Regions from separate parts of the Paenibacillus sp. UNC217MF genome, predicted to be linked through region 2. Evidence: predicted binding sites of a transcription regulator. Region 2 holds the regulator's gene; the other holds the start of a gene.
The links. Region 2 encodes NrdR, which represses ribonucleotide reductase genes. Its sites were predicted from a motif close to AACACNATATATNGTGTT; they were not measured.
Positions count from the first base shown of each region.

Region 1: a site for NrdR is predicted at 846-863, ahead of BP95_RS31680 (adenosylcobalamin-dependent ribonucleoside-diphosphate reductase). Genes of this name have one in related genera too.

Region 1 covers NZ_KK366031.1:190,114-198,388, forward strand. Annotated here, with positions in the region: gene BP95_RS0129255 (DEAD/DEAH box helicase) at 1-688, opposite strand, end outside; gene BP95_RS31680 (adenosylcobalamin-dependent ribonucleoside-diphosphate reductase) at 954-4,034, shown strand; partial or broken gene BP95_RS31685 (non-ribosomal peptide synthetase) at 5,795-8,275, shown strand, end outside.
Region 2 covers NZ_KK366031.1:30,474-38,748, forward strand. Annotated here, with positions in the region: gene polA (DNA polymerase I) at 1-824, shown strand, start outside; gene mutM (DNA-formamidopyrimidine glycosylase) at 926-1,759, shown strand; gene BP95_RS0128490 (MntP/YtaF family protein) at 1,903-2,643, shown strand; gene coaE (dephospho-CoA kinase) at 2,673-3,269, shown strand; gene BP95_RS0128500 (lytic transglycosylase domain-containing protein) at 3,266-3,853, shown strand; gene BP95_RS0128505 (alpha/beta-type small acid-soluble spore protein) at 3,921-4,142, opposite strand; gene nrdR (transcriptional regulator NrdR) at 4,270-4,749, shown strand; gene BP95_RS0128515 (hypothetical protein) at 4,978-5,265, opposite strand; gene BP95_RS0128520 (energy-coupling factor transporter transmembrane component T family protein) at 5,353-6,138, opposite strand; gene BP95_RS0128525 (ABC transporter ATP-binding protein) at 6,125-8,002, opposite strand; gene BP95_RS0128530 (ECF transporter S component) at 8,004-8,275, opposite strand, start outside.

The sequences.
Region 1 (8,275 bases), 160 kb from region 2:
GTTTATGGGCTTCATCAACGATTAACATATCGTATTCCTGCTCCATGAGAATTTCCTTGTGCGGATCGCGCTTAGCTGTATCCATGGAAGCGACTACGATGTCATTCGCCCATTGATATCCCTTCTTTTGGGCAATCGCGGGAATGCCGAACTTATGGTTCAGCTCACGAACCCATTGCAGCACAAGAGAGGCGGGCACTAAGATGAGCACTCGCTTCACAAGTCCACGAATCATATATTCCTTCAAAACAAGACCGGCTTCGATTGTCTTCCCGAGACCTACTTCATCGGCTAATATTGCTCTGCCTCGCATATCATGCAGCACTTTGCGGGCTGTCTCCAATTGATGCGGCAGTGGATCGACGTTTGTAATATGAGTTAAGCATTGAAGCTCGTCAAATGCATGAATTCGCTTTGCCTGCTGGGCTTCGTATGCAAGCCGGAATAAGGTCCAATCATCCCAAGGGCTGTTTTTGTCAATGCGAGCAAGAAGCTCGTCCGTCCATCCGTTCTCGATAGTAAGGGGGATGCTACCTATTGCAGCTGTGCTAGTACGGGAGGATGAGGAGGGGTTATCTCCATTATTACCCACAGCTCCCATAGATGCTTCGATTCCGGGGTAAGCTAGTGTCGTAGAAGCGTTACTCGGTGTACGAGACTCTTCGTTCGACGGCTGATACGTACGCATGTTGTCTCCCTCCCTAATCGATTCGTTATTCCTCATTACCGTGTAGTATGGACGTAATCTTCTTATTTCATAACTGTTCATACGATACGATGGAAAGAGTTTGAAATGAGGGATTTATCACAGTGTTTTTGTATATGTTGATGTAAAATGCTTTTTGGACACTAGATATAGTGTTTAGTACATACCATGTAAGCAGGTCTAACGCACGTGGTTGTCGGTAATGATTTGATGAATTGAAGAAGCCAGGAGGTCGTTCTCTTTGAATATGCCACAGAAGAAACGCTTGGAAGGATTAAGTGAGAAGATATTTCTAGATCGATATGCAAAAAAGGATGCAGATACGAATAATACCCGAGTGGGGGACGTTGTACTTGTATTAACGAAAGATGATCCGAAATTTCCGACGAAGGAGGTTGGAGAGGTTACTGCACGTAATGGCCGGAACTTATCTGTTGCACTCCGAAGCGGGGCGACCATCCAGACATCTATTGAGCATGTTACCCTGACCGTGGAGAAAACACCGGAGGAAATGTGGGATCGATTGGCATCTGCAATTGCCTCCGTTGAGACTACGGAGAAGCAAGCAGAATGGACGGACAAATTCAGATATATTCTCGATGATTGGAAGCTTGTCCCGGGTGGACGAATCGCAGCAGGAGCAGGAGCAAGTGAGGAGCTAACCTTGTTCAATTGCTATGTCATTCCGTCTCCGAAGGATAGTCGAGGCGGGATTATGCAGACGCTCTCGGAAATGACAGAGATTATGGCTCGGGGTGGCGGCGTTGGCATCAATCTATCCTCGCTTCGTCCAAGACGGGCTATTGTGCGTGGTGTTAATGGCTCATCCAGTGGAGCGGTTTCATGGGGAGGCTTATTCAGCTATACGACAGGACTTATCGAGCAGGGCGGCAGCCGGCGTGGTGCCTTAATGTTAATGATGTATGATTGGCATCCGGACATTTTGGATTTTATTACGGTGAAGCAGACTGCAGGTCAAGTGACGAATGCGAACTTATCTGTCTGTGTTAGCAATGGATTTATGAAAGCCGTGAAGGAGGACTTGGACTGGGAGCTTGTATTCCCAGATACGAGTGATCCGGACTATGATGAGCAGTGGGATGGAGATTTGGAAAAGTGGAAGAAGGCAGGCAAGCCCGTCATTCCTTATCAGACAGTTAAGGCCCGCGACATTTGGCATACGATTATAGAGTCGGCGTGGAAGTCGGCGGAACCGGGTGTTGTCTTCATGGAGCATTATAATCAGATGTCGAACAGCTGGTATTTCAACCCGATTATCTGTACGAATCCTTGTGGAGAACAGGGACTGCCGGCGTGGGGTGTCTGCAATTTATCTGCGCTCAACCTGTCCAAGTTTTATGATGCTGAGAAGCGGGATGTTGCTTGGGAGGAGCTATCGAAGGTAACGCGTTATGCGGTGCGCTTCCTCGATAACGTCATAGATAAGACTCCGTATCATTTTGAGGAGAATAAAAACAATCAACAGAAGGAGCGGCGTGTCGGGCTTGGCTCGATGGGATTGGCAGAATTGATGATCAAGCTTGGAATCCGATATGGAAGTCCTTACTCGCTCGAATTCCTTGACCGACTGTTCGGCTTTATTGCTCGCGAGGCCTACTTGGCTTCTGCGGATATTGCTGCGGAGAAAGGGGCTTTCCCTGCCTTTCAAGCAGAGCCTTACTTGTCAAGCGGCTTCATGAAGCAAATGTGCGGTGTATATCCTGAGGTCGAAGAAGCAATTCAAGCGAAGGGGATGCGTAATGTAACGGTCATTACACAAGCGCCGACGGGCAGCACGGGTACCATGGTTGGCACTTCCACCGGGATCGAGCCGTACTTCGCCTTCAAATATTACCGCCAGAGCCGTCTCGGCTATGACGAGCAGTTCGTGCCGATTGCGCAGCAATGGAAGGATGCGCATCCGAACGACCAGCTGCCAGATTACTTTGTAACAGCGATGGATCTGTCAGCAGAGGATCATATTCGTGCGCAAGCAGCGATTCAGCGCTGGGTGGACAGCTCGATTTCCAAAACGGCGAACTGTCCGAATGACTTTACTGTCGAGCAGACGAAGGAATTGTATGAACTGGCGTTCGACCTCGGATGTAAAGGTGTAACCATTTACCGAGATGGAAGTCGAGACGTGCAAGTGCTGTCGACGGAGAAAGAGTCGAAGCAGGAAGAGAGCAACCATTCAGGATTGGGGCAAGCTGATTCCCATTCGAACTCGCAGCAAAAGCAGCCTGAACAGGATGATTTCCGTGCGGACAATCAGGAGAAGCAGCAATCCGTGCAGAATCATTTTAATACGGACGGTCAGGAGAAGCCGCAATCAACACAGGGAGGGGTTCTGCATTGCGAGTCTTCCTCTGTTTCTGAAGATCAGCAGAAGACGAAGAACAATGGGAATGGAAATGAGCAGCAGCTTCATCGGCAGGATACTGGCTCGTCTGGTGTATCATCTTTGAGTGTCTCTTCAGATCATGAACAGAAGGATGGAGTACGAGCGCAGGAAAGTAATGACGGTCAGGAATCTACTCAGGAATCTACACATGGCAATGCTTCTCCTTCTGCTGAGGTAACTGCAACCAAGGGGGGAGAGTCTGAATCAGCAAGCTCAAATAATGTGTACAAGCGCCGTCCACAAGTATTGCGCGGGGCAACGTATAAGATTAATACGCCGTTCGGGATGGCGTACATTACGATTAATGATTTGAATGACATTCCTGCAGAAATCTTCTTAAACGTCGGCAAGGCTGGATCCGATGTATTTGCGATGGCGGAAGCGCTAGGCCGCGTATGTTCCCTGTTCCTGCGCTATGGCGACCATGGGAACAAAGTAGAGCTGTTAATCAAGCATTTGAAGGGAATCGGTGGTTCAGGCTCCGTTGGCTTCGGTGCTAATCGGGTGGAGTCGATTGCAGATGCAGTCGCAAAAGCGCTGGAGACACATATGCAGGAGCAGGCATGTGATCAAGAGCTTCAGCGAAATAGTAAAGGGAGAAACGGTCAGCAGAACCATCAAAATGACAGCGGTCAGTCGCATAACAATAACCAACAATCGAGTGAAAATGGCCATCAGTCAAAAAACAACAATCAGACTGCCAGTGGCAATCATCAACAGGTTAATTCTTCACGACAGGAATCGATCGAACAGGAACCAATCGCAGCTGCGATTGAAGATTCATCATCTGCTCAGAAAGATACATCTCCACCGATGATGAGCGGGATGTCGAGAGACTTATGTCCTTCCTGCGGTTCAGCTTCTCTTATCAATATGGAAGGCTGCAAGACGTGTGCGAACTGTGGATACAGCCGTTGTTCATAAAGAGCTTATGTTCGAAGATTTGAGAGAAATGAGTGCTGTGAATCATTTGTATGTAACGTTCATTGTAATAGTCGGGGCAATACATCGGCTACCTTGTCACCGTGGCGGCATGGATAACAATTCGGTGGCGCTGCTTGGATAATGAAGAGAGGCGCGCAGATCAAATCGCCGATTAATGGTTACAAAGTATAGGGCAAATGGAAAACCCCCGTGAAGCTGCTGTGGCAGCGCCCCGGGGGTTTGTGTTTTGGTCTGGCGCAGCATGACGCCAACTATTTAACCCCTGACAGCCTGTAGTATGGCTGCAGCCGGTCCCTGGTTGTTTTCTAGTTGCATAAAATGAACGGGAGATTACCTTAAACTTCAGATCATTTTATATAGGTTAACAGAATAATGACACTTCTAAAACAACAAAAGCCCTACCTCTCTTTTGTCCTTGCGGCTCCGATGACCGCGCCAGTGTGAATCAGAATTTCGTCTTTACATAAACTCATACTTCGTTTGGGTTATTCAAAATAAGAATTTAAAACTTCGTGGTCACGAAGGGTTATTCTTCTAGCGAGGAACGTAAAAGGGGTTAAATTGATATTACAATATCATATTATATCACAGATGTAACTATCTGGCAAGAGCTCTATTGGGTTCTACTTTGGGCTGCACGGGCGGAGCCGGAAATAACAAAACTGACCTAAATGGTATCCTGATGAGAGTGTTTTCAGTTATTAATTAGATATTGGCTAGAGCCAATTATATGACGATCAATGTGTTGCTGGCAAAGTTTGAAGTGAAGAGAGTGGATTGGTTAAAAAATTGTTATTCATATGAGCAGTTGACTAATCTTGCAGTGCATTTAAAAATACAAAAAAAATTACCTGGCAGTGCTTCAATTTCAAAATAATATACTGGAAATACGAATTCTTACTTATTAAAAAATCGAATGAAATATTTAGGAACCGCCGAATACCGAGCGGTATGTATGTCAGAAAAAGTTATTAATTAACAATTTGAATATTGCAAAGAAAAATTTGGTATGTTACTATTGCGCTAACACTTACGATAGGAGTTGAAGAGGGTAATGTAGAATTTCTTGCTAACGTTTAAAGAATAAAACCAGTTCTATTTGTTCTGTTTTATTCTTTATTGGCAAGAAAGTTACCTTATTCTTTTCACTCAAAATATATCCTTATCTGACTCTGCGTAGGGTTGGGTTTGCTTTATTTTTTTGAGCTGTAAGAAAGGTCAACTTTCTTGCGGCTCTTTTTATTTGAGTATTTTGCATTAATCTGAGCCCTTGATACGCAAGGATTTTCAGTCATAAAAAAGGAACTTCACCCCAACTTGGCGAAGTTTATTGGTGATAAAACCAAAAACACCCAATAATGGAGGAATTTTAGTCCTTACGCGAAAGAGCTGAGAAGCCGTTACCCCGAAGGGCTTAAGGTCACTCTATTGTTAAAATAAAGAGAAAGGTAGGAAAGGAGAATGTATTCACCAGATCCGCTGTCGAAAAGTGCAAAATATTAGCAATGCCTACAATTTTGATCCAAATAAGGATACTCCTCTGTATTTATAAAACCTCAAAACAACCAGAATCGTACAACAATTCTCATTAAAACAGACAGATATGGAATTATTCAATTCATTAGCAAGAATAAGGTGAATTTGCAGGAAGTTGAAAGCTACTTTGTTACATTTACCCGCAACGGAAAGCATGTGCAATACCGGCATTCCAAGGATTCCAAAGAGAGAGAAGGGTATTTATGTCAATAAGCAAAGCCAATCCGCAACTGCAACAAAATGAAAACGTTTATTACGAGCTTACGGAAGCGCAGCGTCGAATTTGGTACATGGAGCTTTTGAATCCACACACGACAGTTGCCACGCTTAACAGTTTGCTTACTATCAAGGGCACGATACAAGAGGATAAGATCGTGGAAGTGCTGCAAAGCCTCGCTCTCCGTCACGACGCTCTGCGTATGCGATTGCAGCAGAGAGAAGGTGAGGAGCCACTAAGTTATATTGTTCCTTTTACACCGATTGACCTCGATATTGTGAATTTATGCGATAGTGAACCAGAGGCATGGAAAGAAGAAGTCGAGTTTCTGTCATGTCAACCGTTTCCACTCTTTGACTCCCCTTTATTTAAATTTATGCTGTTTCGGACTGGTGAATCGGAAGCCAGACTGTTCTTGAGCATTCATCATATTATTGCCGATGGCTATTCGCTCAACTTGTTAGGGAATGAATTCGTTAAGGGCTATCATGCCTTGCTTAGCAATAGAGAGCTTCCTCAAGAAGTGGCGCCTGCTTGCACGAATCTGCTCGGTAACGAGGAGGAGTATCTTCAATCGACCCGGTTTCAGAAAGATAAGGCATTTTGGGAGGATGAGTTCCGTACGCTACCTTCCATCACACGGCTTGGCACTGCCGAAAACGCTGTGCAGACGGCGGGCAGCTTGGCAAATTATGCCCATTATGAAATTCCGATATCTGAATGCAACGACATCCGTACGTTCTGCGAATCACAGCGTGTTTCTCCATTTAACTTGTTCGTATCTGCACTTTGTTTGTATATGTCGCGGATTTGCGGAGAAGACGAAGTTGTGCTTGGAACGATGTACGCCAACCGGACATCCCGAGAACAGAAGTCGATGGTTGCGATGCTCGTCAGCACGACGCCTTTTCGTATGCGCATTGACGCTTCCTGGTCGTTCGAAGAATTTCTTGAACAAGTAAAGAACAAGCAGAGCGAACTGATTCGGCATCAAAAGTACCCGTTTAACCGGATTGTCCCGGACCTTCGCAACCGTTTCGGTTTTACGGAGGCATTGCTGCCCGTTTTCTTCAATTATCACCCGATGGAGTGGGGCACGCTGCCTGACGATGCGCCTTTCCAATACGAGACGCTGCCTCTAGGAAATGGGCACCAGGATAACGAATTGACGGTGCACATCCGCGAACATGTAGGAACCGGAGAAATGGCCATTCAAATCGATTATTTGACTGATTTGTTTGCGCGACAAGACATCGATTGTTTGTTCCAAAGATTGCTGCATGTAATTCGGGAAGCGATGTCGAACCCCTTGCAGTCGGTAGGGCGATTGCACATTCTGCCTCCTGAAGAACAGAAGAATATACTCCACACTTACAGCTTGGGACAACGGACCGAGCAACGACTTGACCGTTCTATGCACGAATTGTTTGAGACCCATGCAGCAAATACGCCGGATCAAATCGCTGTTGCGGAACCGGGCGGATTGTCGCTGACCTATGGACAATTAAATGAGCAAGCGAACAGGCTCGCTCGGACGCTTCGAAGCCTGGGCATAGGCAGTGGGGAGCCTGTGGCCATTCTGGGGGAACGTTCTCCGCTTATCGTAACTGCCGTTCTTGCCGTATTAAAGGCAGGCGGCGCTTTCGTTCCGTTGGACAACTCATTGCCTGCCGATCGCCTAGCTTATATGGTAACGGATAGCGAAGCTAAAGTACTGCTTACTGCCGACGATTACATGATGACCGTGCCTGATGGCTGCCGAGTCGTAGATTTGAGGCTTGCGTCAAGCTATGACGACGATCCGACCAATTTACTTCACGGTTGTTCACCTGAGCGACTTGCGTATGTTATCTACACCTCCGGAACAACGGGAAGGCCCAAGGGGGTTATGATCGAGCATCGCAGTTGGGTTTCAACCGCATGGTCATGGCATCATGAATACAAGCTTGGAGATATGGAAGTACGACTGCTGCAAATGGCCAGCTTTTCTTTTGATGTATTTGCCGGCGATTTGGCCAGAGCATGGCTGAGCGGAGGACAGCTCGTTATATGTTCGAACGAAACTCGTCTCAGCATGCCTCGTCTCCATGGGATCATCGTCGAACAAGGCATTACACTGCTGGAATCGACGCCGGCATTGCTTGTACCGCTCATGGATTATATCTACGAGAATGGTTTAAGTACGGGACACTTACGTTTGTTAATTATGGGCTCAGACCGCTTTGCGGTGAAAGATTATCAGAGGGTATACGATCGTTTCGGCTCTATCATGCGTATTCTCAACAGCTATGGGGTGACGGAGGCTTGCATTGATGCTTCCTATTATGAGGAAATGAACGGCAGTATACTGCCTCAAGAAGGAAGCGTGCCGATTGGCAGACCGCTCCCGCACGCCAACCTGTATGTGCTTGGTCAGGGCGGGACATTGCAACCCGTTGGTGTGCCGGGGGAGTTGTGCATCGGAGGA
Region 2 (8,275 bases):
ACACTTACTTCCGTCAGACCATTACAGCGACCGGACGGCTAAGCAGCCAATATCCGAACCTGCAGAATATTCCCGTTCGGCTTGAGGAAGGACGCAAGATTCGTCAGGCGTTTGTTCCTTCGGAGAAGGGATGGCATATCGTTGCTGCCGACTACTCTCAGATTGAGCTTCGTGTATTGGCTCATATCTCGGGAGACGAGAAGCTGAAGGAAGCCTTCCTGCATGACATGGACATTCATACGAAGACCGCGATGGACGTATTCGGTGTATCTCCTGAGCAGGTTGACGCGAATATGCGCCGTTCGGCGAAGGCGGTTAACTTCGGGATTGTATACGGGATTAGTGATTACGGACTGTCTCAGAACTTGAATATTACACGCAAGGAAGCAGCGCAGTTTATCGAGCAGTATTTCGCTGTATTCCAAGGCGTTAAGCAGTATATGGAAGACATCGTGAAGCTCGCTCGCCAAGACGGCTATGTAAAGACAATGCTGGAGCGCAGACGGTACTTGAAGGATATTCATGCTTCCAACTTCAATCTGCGTTCATTCGCAGAGCGGACGGCGATGAATACTCCGATTCAAGGAACGGCCGCAGATATTATTAAGCTCGCTATGGTTCAGATGGATGCTCGTATGCGCGAAGCGGGGCTGAAGAGCCGAATGCTGCTGCAAGTACACGATGAATTGGTATTCGAGGTTCCAGATGAAGAGATGGAGACGATGTTGAAGCTTGTTCCTGAAGTAATGGAATCGGCTATTGAGCTCTGTGTTCCGCTGCGAGCAGATGTAAACAGCGGCGAGAATTGGTATGAAGCGAAGTAGAAAGTAAGCCTAAGGCGGTGAGCGAGAACGATGTAATAACCGCCAAGCCTACATGAGAGCGGCTTTTTCGGTATAATGAAAATATCAAGAGGTGATTGGACATGCCGGAATTGCCGGAAGTAGAAACAGTCAAACAAACATTGAATACATTGGTCGCTGGAAAGCGGATTGAGCGGGTAACGGTTACGCTGCCTCGTATTATCCAGCGGCCGTCAGAAATAGAGCAATTTTGTGATGCATTGAAGGGTCACACGATTGAACGGGTTGAGCGCAGGGGCAAGTTCTTGCGGATCCTGCTGGATGGGCTTGTTCTTGTATCCCATCTGCGTATGGAAGGTCGCTACGGCGTATATGCTGCTAATGAGCCAGTTGAGAAGCATACGCATGTTATTTTCCATTTCGATGACGGTACCGAGCTGCGTTATAAGGATGTCCGCCAATTCGGCACGATGCATCTATTCGCAGCAGGAGAGGAATGGGAGCAGCCTCCTCTTCATAAGCTGGGAGTAGAACCCTTGTCTCCTGAATTTACTGCCGAACGCTTCGCGGAAGCGATGAGAAGACGGCGCAGCTTTATTAAGCCAGTCCTGCTGAACCAGCACATCGTAGTAGGAATCGGAAATATTTATGTGGATGAAGCTCTGTTCAGAGCAGGCATTCACCCAAATCGTGCGGCAGATGAGCTTACGGATGAAGAGTACGCGCTTCTGCATCGCGCGATTATTGAAACCCTTCAAGATGCGGTTGAAGCTGGCGGCTCCTCCATCAAGTCATATGTAAATGGCCAAGGGGAAATGGGGATGTTCCAGCATCAGCTGCAAATGTATGGACGTCAAGGGCAACCTTGTGTTCAATGCGGCAGTATCATTGAGAAGACAGTAGTCGGCGGTCGGGGGACCCATTACTGCCCGGTATGCCAGCATCGTTCTAAGTAATGGAAACCTAGGTAAACTGAAAAGTTGAATAAGCACTCTTATCCACTCTTGCCCATATGATATGGTAAATCGGGATTCCTGAGCTGTGAGTTGTACGCTAGTTTGCACTAGCTTGGGAACTGCCTAGCGGGAGGGAACGGTAGTTGCTTATTCATACAGTATCTTTGTTCATCCTGGCTTTTGCCTTGAGTCTGGATAGCTTCGGAGTAGGAATGACCTACGGATTGCGCCGGCTCCGCATCCCTTGGACTTCAATTGCTGTCATTGCATGCTGCTCTGGACTGGTCATTCTACTGTCGATGCAAGTAGGAAACTTGCTTATTCAGTATGTATCTCCTGCTGTAGCTCAATGGATCGGATCACTTATTCTTGTCGGGATTGGCTGTTGGGCTATCCTGCAGCTGCTTCGCTCATCGCACGATGAGGATGATCCGTTGGATCACATAGTAAGCAGTGAAGATGCGGCAGCAGATCAGATGCATATATCAGCAGTTGTTCAATCCTCTTCAGTTCCATCTATTCCGATGGGGGATGAGCCGAAGCAAGTGGTGCGCATTCAATTGAAGAGCTTGGGCGTTGTCATTCAAATATTGAAGACTCCAAGCGCAGCGGACATGGATCGTTCGGGCACCATTAGTGCAATAGAGGCTGCGTGGCTTGGAGTAGCGTTGTCGTTGGATGCATTTGGAGCGGGTATAGGAGCCGCGCTGTTAGGCTATCCTGCACTCATGACCGCGATTGTTATTGCCTTATTCAGCGGCATATTTCTGCGACTCGGCATTCATGTTGGGATTGCATTCGCAGGCGCGCGCTGGATTGGGAAGCTGTCATTTGTGCCAGGACTGATGTTAATTATAATGGGGATTATTAAGCTGCTGACGTAAGCGGCATTATTATAGAATGAGGTGAAGGCATGAACATCGGGTTAACCGGAGGCATTGCTTCCGGCAAGAGCACCGTCTCCCGATTACTAGTGGAGCGAGGCGCTCTGCTGGTTGATGCTGATAAGATTGCCAGGGAAGTCGTTCTCCCTGGCAGTCCCGTGTTGGAACAAATTGCGGTGCATTTCGGATCGGACATGCTGCTTGCGGACGGAACGCTCAATCGGAAGCGATTAGGGGAGGTTGTCTTTGCAGATGAGACAAGTCGCAAAGCGTTAGAAAGCATCACCCACCCGGCTATCCGGAAGGAAATCCAGCGTCAAATGCATCAATATGAGACGGACCATCCAGAACGTCTTGTTGTCGTTGATATACCGCTCCTGTATGAGTCAGGTCTAAGCGAGATGTTCGATTCGATATTGGTAGTGTATGTTCCAAAAAGTGTTCAATTACAGCGTCTAATGGAACGGGACGGTTGGAGCGAGCGCGAAGCTGAACAGAGGCTGAATGCTCAGTGGAGTATGGAGAAAAAGCGAGAGCTGGCGGACATTATTATCGACAATAGCGGTTCGTTGGAAGATACGATCAAGCAGCTCGACCATTTCTGGTCGGAGAAAGGCTTGCTATGAATCGTATGATGAAAATGCTCCGCAAAAAGAGAGTGCTATTGCTGTTGTTTTTGGGCATGCTGTTCTTGCTGTTCGTTCAGTCGCAATGGCTGGGGAGATGGATGTACCCGATTGCATATGAAGACGAGATCCGCAAATATGCAGCTCAATATGATGTAGATCCTCTGCTTGTGGCTGCTATCATTCGAGTGGAGACGAACTTCCAAGCGGGGCGCGAATCTCGCAAGGGAGCGATTGGAGTCATGCAGCTGATGCCGGAAACGGCCACATGGGCGATGGAGCAGCTGAAGATGAATAATCGTTGGTCTTTGGACGAGTTGAAAAATACGGCCGACCCCAATATTCTTATTGGCACATGGTATCTGAAATCGCTGCATAAGCAATTCAATGAGAATTGGATCGCGGCGATCGCTGCTTACAACGCGGGTCCCGGCAATGTGAACAAATGGATTCGCAACAAAGTATGGGACGGCAGCTATGACACAGCCAAGCAGCAAATTCCATATGGGGAAACAAAGTTGTACGTACAGCGTGTTATCCATTATTATGATAAGTATAAAAACATCTATCCGAAAATGAAGTAGAATGAAGAAGAAGCATCGGACAAGCCGATACCGTTATCGCGCATGATGTCCGACGCTTCTTCCGTCATTATTTGTATTGACCTGCAAGAGATTGTTCAGCGATTTGGACAAGGCGCTTCGTGATGTAACCCCCGATAGAACCCGTGTCACGAGTTGCCATGTTGCCATAGTATCCGTCAGATGGGATGGCAATGCCCAACTCTTGTGCGATCTCGAACTTCATTTGTTCAAGAGCTGCTGTCGCTTGAGGTACGACCAAGTTGTTGCTGGAACGATTGTTTTGGCTCATTTGATTCACCTCCTTGCGGTTGGTAATTGTATTGTGTGCATTCTTTCAAAGATCATTACAGGTAACCACTGGTAACTTTTTAAAAAGTGAATTGTGATAACATCAAGAGTAGAACGGAGGAACGAAAATGAAGTGTCCTTATTGTGACCACTTAGGAACAAAGGTACTTGATTCTCGTCCAGCGAACGACAATAAGTCTATTCGCCGCAGGCGGGAGTGCGAGCTGTGCAGCAGACGCTTTACTACATTCGAGATGGTGGAGGAGACTCCGCTCATCGTTATTAAGAAGGATGGAAGCAGGGAAGAGTTCAGTAGGGATAAGATGCTGCGCGGACTTATTCGTGCCTGTGAGAAGCGTCCCGTATCTGTGGAACGGCTGGAGATGATTGCTTCGGAGGTCGAGAAGCAGCTGCGCGATACCGCCCATGCGGAGGTAGACAGCCGTGTCATCGGTGATTTCGTCATGGAGCAGCTCTATCCAGTAGATGAAGTTGCTTATGTGCGGTTCGCATCGGTCTATCGTCAGTTCAAGGATATCAGCATGTTTATGAAGGAACTGAATCATCTTCTGTCGAAGAACGCCCTTGGCGAACACTCAGATAAATAATTCAAATGAGAACCTCTTAAGCAGTAATCTGCTTGAGGGGTTCTTTGTATTTTGTCGATCAATCAATTGTAGTGTGGGTTATAAATAACTACAGATCTACATTGCAGACGACTTTCCATCGTAGCGGGCATTTTCCCCGTTTTGAGGAGCTGGAGCGTTATCTCGAATTGTTCGTGAGTTTGTCGTGCAAATAAAAACTCCCTCAAACATTTGAGGGAGAATAGGTCGTTAAAAAATAATTCGTCTACGGGTATCAAGCAGCACGATAGCAAGGAGATCGAAGAGCACCAACGGCAAGATGAAAGGGAAAAATGAAGTGTGTACTTTTCCCGCATGCTTTACGGAGTTGACCTTTAAGTACACTCTCTTTTTATCTACTTTCACGATGGTGCCTGTATATATGTTACCGTTTTTGGCCTTTATCTTTACGAATTTTTTCAAGAACTTTACACTTTTGGAGTAATGGGGGGATAACGTCTTAGACGTGATCTTCTTAGGCGTGATTTTTTTAGGCATAGAAAGACCTCCTTTTCGCATAATAGCGGAACATACAATGTGCTTAGATATGTTATGCATGATGTACGAAAAGGGTGTCATAATGTGTCACAATTGTCCTTGATACCATTGTACGAACCCAAGTTTCCAGGATACGTAGTAGCATAACGCGATTCCGCCTAGCAGAAGGAAGAGTAAGGCCCAATCCTTCCATGTAACTCGAAGCTTCACATAATAAGCTCTTCCACGTCGGCCTGTGAATCCCTTCGATATCATGGCGGCAGCTACACGCTCCGACTTGCGGATAGCTGAAGCAAGCAGTGGAATTGCATGACGCTTCCATGCCCGCAGCTTGCTCTTCCAGCCACGCTCCCGTTCTATGCCTCGCATGCGGTGGGCATCCTGTATGATGCGCAGTTCTTCCTTGAAGAAGGGTAGGAAGCGATAGCCTGCCAGAATACCGTATGCCCACTTGGGCGACAGCTTGCACTGCTGCATCAGGCTCAGTATGAAGCGAACAGGATCTGTCGTCAAGATGAAGATGAGCGACAAGGCGGAGAAGATAAGCACTCTGAGTCCGAGTGATACCGCCTGCTGGAACGTGGCCTCTGTAATGATGAACGACCCCCACTGCCATAGAATGGCACTTGAAGCGGGATCGGCAGAACGCGGGAAGACGAGAGCCGTCCACACGTAGCCGATGCCCATAATGAGGAAGGGGCAGAAGCTAAGCAGCCATTTACGCCATGATATGTTCCCTAATAGGAATGTAAATAGAACGATGTAGACAAGTGCTGCAAGCGGTGTAACCGGATCGAATGTCAACGACAGCATAATAACCGCTATAATGATCGCAAGCCCCTTAATGCTTGGATTCCAATCACGGAGTATCAGGATGATCTCCTCCTTCGATACCTGTAGTCTGTACAAGTAAGCGAGATGTCACCGCGAAGTTCATCGGCATACGCAGATGACACTTCTCCACGAGCTCAGGGTGCTCCTTCCACAGCTTGGAAGGGCTGCCGTCAAACTGTATGCAACCTTCATCTAGCACAATAATTCGGTCGGCATAGGTCTGAACCCACTCCATATCATGCGTGATCATCAGGACAGTTGCGCCTGCTTGGGTTCGTGCTTGCAGGGTGTCCATCAGCTGCTTGGATGTATAAGCGTCTTGTCCATATGTCGGCTCATCGCATAACAATAGCTGTTGGCTGTCGGTAAGAACGGAAGCGACACTAAGTCTTCGCTTCTGTCCTTGGCTGATGGAGAAGGGATTGGCATTGGCAACCTTGTTCAAGCGGAAGCGTGTCAAGGCTTCTCCAACATGCTGCTGTACTTCTTCTTCGCTCAGAAGCTGCAAGCGCATCCCGAATGCAAGTTCATCGAACACGGTATCAGTAATGAACTGATGCTCTGGATTCTGGAATACATATCCGATGAAGGCTCTCAGCTCCCGCTCTGCATATCGATGAAGAGGCATGCCATTCAGAATGATTTGACCTTCATCCGGCTGTGTCAATCCAGATAAGAGGGAGGCGAGGGTAGATTTCCCAGCTCCGTTTGAACCAACAAGTGCTACCCATTCCCCTGAATGCAGAGTAAGGGACACGTGATCGAGGATTACTCTCCCTTTACGCCAATAGACAAGGTTGTGCGCTTGCAAGACTTCCTCAGGTTTTCGTGGGGAACCGTTCGATTGAGCTGATGTTAGGATGCGCATCACATCCTGCTGTGCGAATTTAGGGAGCGACAGCAGCAGCTTCAAGAGATCCTCGTCTGTGAGTGCAGGGTCCGCGGCTGTGAGACGCTGACGAACGAACTGATCATCATAATTGCTGAAATCGCTAATATTGCTACTATCGTCATCGTTGTTGCCATCGCTACTGTTGCTGCGATTAAACCGCTCACGGATGAATTGCTGCAGTTCCAGCGCTTGCGGGAGCCAGATACCACGTGACTTGGCTTCAGCTGCATGATGCTTGAAGTAAGAGGCAGGAAGCCCGTCAAAGACGAGAGCTCCATCCTCATCCATCACGATCAGGCGATTCGCCATGCCGATCCAATCGTCCAATTGGTGCTCAATGATGAGCAGAGCCATCCCTTCCTTGCGTGCCAGTTCTGAAATGAGTACAGCAAATTGATGTCTTGTATACGGATCGAGATTCGATGTGGGCTCATCCAATACAAGCATGTGCACGCGAAGGGCTAGAGCGCAGGCGAGAGCCAGCTTCTGCTTCATGCCTCCCGACAGCTCGTGGATATACGCATGACGCCATGCGAGCAATCCTACCTTTTCTAATACCTCTTGAATTATGGATTCCATCTCAGTTCGAGGACAATCCCGATTTTCTAGGCAAAAGGCTATTTCCTCTTCTACACGCAGCATACAGAACTGACTTTCGAAATCTTGAAATACAATTCCGATATGCTGGGCCGCTGCACCGGAATCGTACTGTTCGATTGGCTTGCCGTACACGAGGACACTGCCTTCAACTAGACTGTCTATTGCATGTGGATATAGCCCGGTAAGGCAAAAGGCTAGCGAGCTCTTGCCACAGCCACTTGGGCCCAACAGCAGAACGGTTTCCCCCTCATGCAGGGTGACATTGATGTTGGATAAGACAGGCTTGCCTTCGGTCTCGAAGGCGAGTGTCAGATCAGTGGCTTCCAGTGCAATAAGAGCTCCATGCTCGGCGTCACGTTGTAAGGTCGATTGTGCTGGGTGATTGGGAATGAGAAGCGCTGGGCTTGCCATGTTATCGCTGCCCCTTTGCAATTGGGAAGCTTCTAAGAACTCCTGTATTGGCCAAGGCGTCCGCAATCCATTTGCCAAGCAGACCCGAGAGGAGTGCGCCACTTATACAGCGAACGACGAACATCGCGAGGATGAGACCAACAGAGTAGGCCGCATAACCGCTGCGGAAATACCCCCACGCGAAGCTGAATACAGCGGAGCCCACCCCAGCCAGCATAAGCACTTTGGTTGAATAATTCCGATATCTTGTAGCGGCAAATACGGCTTCGGCAC